Linked DNA regions of Herpetosiphon gulosus. The main gene of each other region encodes a partner of the protein of the gene in region 2 in a complex. Links are inferred from orthologs where the notes say so. Each region holds a gene or a part of one and is shown on either strand. Other genes may lie near its edges. The genes, in order: pheS and pheT.

Region 1 (3,267 bases), on a different replicon or contig from region 2:
TGCGTTCAAGCCCAATTGCTAAGGCACACGCCGCCACCGGAGCCGCCGGAAACAAGAAACGGGCCTGCCAGCCAACTTGGCCGCTTAACACTGCAAAAGCAAATGTCCAAGCGAAGGCCAAACCAACCAAGGCCCAAGCGATTTGCCAGCATTGATTGATGCGTAAACGGCGAATACCTAAAATTGCCAGGCCAATCCAAATCGCTAGCAACCAATACAGCCATTGCGGTGCGGCGACGCTCATCCAGCCAAAGCGGGCAATCAGCGAACTGCCCAAGGCATGCATAGCCTCGCCCCAATCGTGTAAGCTCCATGGTGAGAAGGTTGGGCTGCTAAATTCGCCTTTGTACAAGCCCAAGCCAAACGGGTCGCCATACAACAGCAAATTGCGCACGTACCACCAACCAGCAATCGCAGTGCTACTCAGGCTCATCCCGCCAATCGCAGGCCAAATGTTGATTGTGCGGCGCAATTGCCAAAGCCGCAGCCCAATCAATGGAATCAGCAGCACCGCACTTTGCTTGGTCAGTAACGCTGCCCCAAGCGTTGCGCCAACCGCCCATGGCCACCAAACCTGAGGATTTGGCTCAAGCAACAGCCACAACAAACCAGCACATAACAACCACAACAATGGATCATTTGAGACTAGAACTGAGTGAAACAGCAGTTGCGGCCAGAATGCCAACAAACTCGCGGCAAAACTTGCCAACGTTTTGCTCAAGCCCAAACGTAAACCGACTGCATAGCCCACAATAATCGTCAGGGCCGCGCAGCCAATTGAAAACCAACGCAAACGATGCCATACCAGCACATCAGTTTGGTAGGGTGGTCGATCAATTGAGCGCCAAGCAAAGGCGGCTGGTTCCTTGCCGCCAGCCCAAATCCAGCGATGATTGTTCGCTAGAATCACCACCCGATCTTCGACCGCAACTGAGCGGGCCAATGGTTGCATAAGCCAATAAGCCAGTGGTGGCTGATGGCCTTCGCCTGGCACATCGCCTAAACGCTGGTCGGGTAGGCGATTGTTGCGGGCCACAAATAAGGCATATTCGGCATGGCCAGGCTCATCTGGGCCTTCGCCCAAGGGAATGCGGGTACTCCACCAGACCGCTAGCGTGCAATACACCAGCAGCAGGAGCAGTAAAGGCCAATGGTAGCGGAAGCGTTGTAATGCAGACATTGAAGCAAGGCGCTGAATGAGGCCATTCAGCGCCGATTGGAGAATTAACCGAATTGTTCCAAGAACCGACCATCGTTGGAGAAGAACCAGCGAATGTCGTCGATGTCGTAGCGCAGCATGGTTTGGCGTTCTGGCCCCATCCCAAAGGCAAAGCCGCTCCATTCGGTTGGATCATAGCCGCCGTTGCGCAAGACGGTTGGGTGCACCATACCCGCACCCAGAATTTCCAGCCAGCCGCTCTTTTTGCAAATCCGGCAGCCTTCGCCGCCACAAATAAAACATTCGATATCGACTTCGACGCTTGGCTCGGTGAAGGGGAAATATGAAGGTCGATAACGCACTTTCACATCATCCTTAAACATGCGCCGAGCGAAGTTAGCCAAGGTACCTTTGAGGTCGGCCATGGTAATGTTTCTGCCGATTACCAAGCCCTCAACTTGATGAAACATCATCTCGGAGCGGGCGCTGACTGGCTCGTAGCGATAACATTTGCCAGGCAAAATTACCCGAATTGGCTCAGGATTCAAGGTTCGCATCACATGAATTTGGCCAGGCGAGGTGTGGGTGCGCAATACCACCTTTTGATGGGGATCATCGGATTGCACATAGAAGGTGTCCCACATATCGCGAGCTGGGTGATGCGCCGGCATGTTGAGCAATTCAAAATTATACTCATCGGATTCGACTTCGCGACTTTCCCAAACTTGGAAGCCCATTTCAGCAAAAATATGCTGAATTCGGCGCAGCGATTGGGTGCTGGGGTGCAAACGACCAATATTGGCCGCCCGCCCAGGCAAACTAATGTCAACTGCATCTTCTTCAAGTTCGTGATGCAAGGCTGCGCTTTGCAAACGTGCTTCTAAAATGGTTTCTTGTTCGCTCAGGGCTTGCTTGATCGCGCCAAAGCGTTGACCAAAAGCTGGCCGATCTTTGGGGTCGAGCTTGCCGATTGATTGACTGGCTTGGGCCAACGCGCCCTTTTTGCCAGTCCATTGGGTGCGCCATGCTGCCAAATCATCAAGTGATTGGACACTGGCTAAGGCCGCTGCGGCCTCTTTTTCAATTTGATCTAATTGCTCAAACATTGCCATTCCTACCTTTTAATATGCTCCGCGTAGTGTAGCACACTCATTGGGTTTTCTGTTCATTTAAATCGCGCAGTTGAATGCCATCAGCACTGACCAAGGCCAAATGGCTCATTTCACGCCGACGGGCATCATTTAAATTTGCCGCATACGAACGTTGGCGCAAATCGACAGCGGTGCGATAGCCTTGTTGGCGCAAGGTTGCTGCTGCTTGAATCACCAAGGCATGATCATCGCCAACCACCAATACGCTCTTAACTGGGTCAATTTCGGCTGGTGCAACTGCCGCCACGATTCGTTCGAGGCCATAGGCAAAACCGACTGCTGGCAGCGCCCGCCCGCCAAGCGCCGCAACTAAATCATCATAGCGGCCACCACCACAGAGTTGCAAACCATCAGCGCCATCGATCTCAAAAATTAGGCCCGTGTAGTAGTGTAACCCACGACCCATGCCAAAATCCAGCACAATCTGATCTGCTGGCACGCCATATGCCTCAAGCAAGGTCAAGCTGGTTTGCAACTCATCCAAAGCGTCGGGTGCAACCGTATATTCTTGGCAAAGCTCGCGCATCTGTTGCATCACAACTGGGGCAGAGCCACGGGCAGCGCTCAAGGCTGAAAGCAACTGCCATGCGCGATCAAGATTAAGTGCATCATCGCCACGGCGCAGTTTGCGCACCAAGCGTTGAATAATCGCTTGCGGCTCACGACCGCCGCTGTCGAGGCGCACCCCAAGGCTTGGTAATACGCGCAACAATAGCGTCTCAAGATCTTGGTCGGCAAGGTGGGCTAGGCTGGCTAAATCAACTGGCAGATCGTCGTCATCGTCGCGCCATTGTTGTTTAACCGCATCAAGCCCTTTGGAGCGAATCCGTTCAAGGCTCCAGGTGAGCGCCGAGGTGATTCGTTCGGGTAAGCCAAGGCTATTCAGCAACGTCTTAATCACACCAATATGGCCAATCGTTAATGTCCATTGCTGAATGCCTAGTTCGCGCAATCCAG
Region 2 (3,411 bases):
GACGAATGTGCATATATTCCTCCTCAGGATATGCTAAGAATCGATTTTTATTATTGATCGAATGTTATTTTTTTTTGCAAATGCAGCTATTTTATGGATATATATATTTTTAAATATAAATAGAATCAAAAATTGTATTTTGATATGAAAATCTCTTTATTGAAATTGATGATTATTTTATTCCATAGAAAATAATCATCAAAATAGCATTTTGACATGCTTCTGATAAAGAGTGTATTCGTATGAGTGCAAAGTCTGAATAATAAAAATACTCTGGAGTGGTGTCGGTTAGGGGCGCAATGAAGAATAAAATGATTCCGATCAGGTAATCGATGTTCCTCGCTTCTAATCTCTACAATACGGCTTGATTATAGGGAAAATTGTCTAGGTGTCAAATTTTTGTTAGGCTATAATTGATGCAAAAAGCCCCACTACCAGCATTAGCAGTGGGGCTTCAATTGGTTTAGCTGCGAATTTGCACGCCCAATTCGCGTTCGAGTTGCTTGAGCAACTTCTCGCGAGTTTTGAGCAAATCTTTGTCGGCCAAGGTGCGGTCGGGGGCACGGAAGCGTAGGCGAAAGGCGAGGCTGCGCTGACCAGCCGGAATCGGCGAGCCAGTATAGACATCGAACAAGCGCACATCTTCTAAGAATTCGCCACCATACTGCTTGATAGTTTTGGCAATCAGATCGGCAGCTAGTTCATCGTTGGCAACCAAAGCCAAATCCTGCACCGTGGCGGGGAAGCGCGAGATGCTGGTGTATTTGGTTGGTTGGCTAACCTTGAGCAATTGATCAACGCTCAATTCAGCGATACAAACCCGTGGCACGCTGAAGCCAAAACGATCACGTACTAATGGATGTAACTCACCAAAGATCCCAATCACAACCTCATCGACCACAATTTTGGCGCTGCGACCTGGGTGCAAGCGTTCGTCACTGGCAACTTGGAAACTGGCCCGATCGCGCAAGCCATGACGGCGTAGCACTTCCTCAATCACCCCTTTGAGGTCGAAGAAATCGAAGCTTTCAGGGCTTGGTTGGCTCCAAGTGCTTGGTTGGCGCGTTCCAGCCAAAATAATTGCTAAGTTGCGTGGCTCGTCGGGCAGCAATTGACCCGCCGCTGGGTGAAAAACCGCGCCAATTTCAAACAAGGCTACTCGTTCGCGTTCGCGCAAATCGCCAACCACAATGCTCAACAGTTCGGGCAAAATCGAGCGGCGCATCACTGAACGCTCGGGAGTTAGTGGGTTTTCCAAACGCACAAATTGCTTAGCGGTGGCACCTTGTTCACTCACATACACCGAATTTTGCAGGGTATCGTTGCTGAGCGAGTAGCTAATTGCCTCATCCAAACCTGCGGCTACCAACATATCGCGCAAGCGTTCGGTGGCCTCGAATACAGGGTTAGGGCGCTGAATTGGCAGAGTATCAGCCATCAAGGCTTCAGGGATGCGATCGTAGCCATACATGCGGGCCACATCTTCGAGCAAATCGGCTTCGATTTCAACGTCGGTGCGATGAGCCGGCACCAGCACATGCAAGGCTGGGCCACGGCTTGATTCAACTACCGCACATTCGAAACCCAAACGACTTAGTAAATTGGCAACTTCGGCTTGCTCAAGATCGATGCCCAAAAGGCGTTTTACTTCACTTAAGGCTAGCTCAATTTCGCGGCGATTGAAGGGTACAGGGCAAACATCAACCAAGCCATTGGCAATTGTGCCGCCAGCTATTTGTTGAATTAAGTTCAAACCGCGAATCGCTGTGCGTGGTGGCAGGGTTGGATCAACTCCTTTTTCGAAGCGTTTGGAGGCTTCGGAGAAAAGCTTGAAATGTTGGGCAGTACGGCGAATTGAAATCGGATTCCACAAGGCTGCTTCGTATAACACATTGACTGTGCTATCGCTAATTTCCGAGGCTGCACCACCCATGACCCCAGCCAAACTTGATGGGCCATTGGGATCAGCCACAACCGTATCGATCGGGCGCAACTCACGTACAACGTGATCAAGCGTTTCGAGCTTTTCGCCCACCACTGCTGGCCGAATAATCAAGCGTCCTTGAGCAACCTGATCAGCATCGAAAGCATGGCTGGGCTCGCCTAGTTCCAACATCACATAATTAGTAATGTCAGCGATGTTATTGATTGGGCGCTGGCCTGCCAAACGTAAGCGCCGTTGCATCCACCATGGCGAGGGTGCAATTTTCACCCCTTCGATCAAGCCAGCCACAAAGCGGGGGCAAATGTTCGAATCGACAATTTCAACCTGAATTTTATCGGCGATGGCTGGGCCATTGGTTGGCAAATCGAAGCTGGGCATGCGCAATTCAGCCCCAGTCAAAGCTGCTACTTCACGCGCTACCCCCAAGATACTCAGGGTATGGGCGTAGTTGGGGGTGGTTTCAATTTCTAAAACGGCATCGCCCCAATAATCGGCCAAGGGTATACCAACGGGCGCATCATCGGGCAAGAAGATAATGCCATCGTGCTCATCGGAGAGCGCCAGTTCCATCTCTGAGCAGACCATACCTTCTGATGGCACGCCGCGCAATTTGGTGGGCTTGAGTGTCAACCATTGGCGGGTTTCGCTATGGCCATCGAGCAGGCGAGCGCCTTTGGTGGCCAGCACCACTTTTTGGCCGCTCATGCCAAATTCAATATTGGGTGCGCCGGTTACCACAGTTAATTCGCGGCCTTCGCCGTAGGCAATGCGCGGCAATTTTAGGCGTTCAGCGTTGGGGTGCGGCTGCACATCGACAATCTGGCCCACGAAAATCGTCTCGCGATCCCATGGAATATAATCTGGGGGCGTGGTGCTGCTCAAATCGGGTGCCCAAGCCGAGCCTGTGGGAGCTTGCAGCCCGACATAATCAATGCTGGCAACTTCCAAGCCCGCCCGCGTGAGACGCTCGGCCAATTCTTCTGGGCTAATCGTTATATCAACAAATTCGCGTAACCACGAAAGCGGTACTCGCATGCCGTTTTACCTCATCGTATCTAGTAGTTTAAGCCAATCAGCATTATACAAGATAAGCCAACAGTATAAAGGATGAGGGATGAGGGATGAGGGATGAGGGATGAGGGATGAGGGATGAGGGATGAGGGATGAGGGATGAGGGATGAGGGATGAATTTAGTGGCGTTCAATGGTACAGGGAAACAATAATTTTTGCCTTTATCCCTCATAATTAATACTTCATCCTTTGGTTTAGGGGTTGACAAGGCGTGTATGATGCGTTCGTCAACAACGCACAATCATCGTCCTTGATGTGCCTTAACAACCAAAAACACCTTGCCAAGCAATTGGACTAACTTTTAAGGAACGGTTTGCAAAATTGATACGTCATGATGGCGTAACAACAAACAACCAGTAGGAGGATAGTCACATGCAACGGTTTTTTGGGTATGT

The links.
Region 1: the proteins of pheT (region 2) and pheS are in contact, whole or in part, in a crystal structure (PDB 6P24), measured with the Escherichia coli proteins. The link is inferred for Herpetosiphon gulosus from one-to-one orthologs.

Annotation. Positions count from the first base shown.
Region 1 is NZ_BAABRU010000025.1:35,249-38,515, reverse strand. Bases 249-3,190 are described here. They hold pheS (phenylalanine--tRNA ligase subunit alpha), read right to left. Parts: upstream 2,272-3,190; coding sequence 1,225-2,271; downstream 249-1,224. Other genes in these bases: hisZ (ATP phosphoribosyltransferase regulatory subunit), read right to left, coding at 2,309-3,190; ABEB26_RS23130 (ArnT family glycosyltransferase), read right to left, coding at 249-1,180. Outside these bases: more of ABEB26_RS23130, read right to left, coding at 1-248; more of hisZ, read right to left, coding at 3,191-3,267.
Region 2 is NZ_BAABRU010000018.1:27,342-30,752, forward strand. The notes cover bases 223-3,308. They hold pheT (phenylalanine--tRNA ligase subunit beta), read right to left. Parts: upstream 2,981-3,308; coding sequence 464-2,980; downstream 223-463. Also shown: ABEB26_RS20780 (hypothetical protein), read right to left, coding at 1-13; ABEB26_RS20790 (hypothetical protein), read left to right, coding at 3,389-3,411.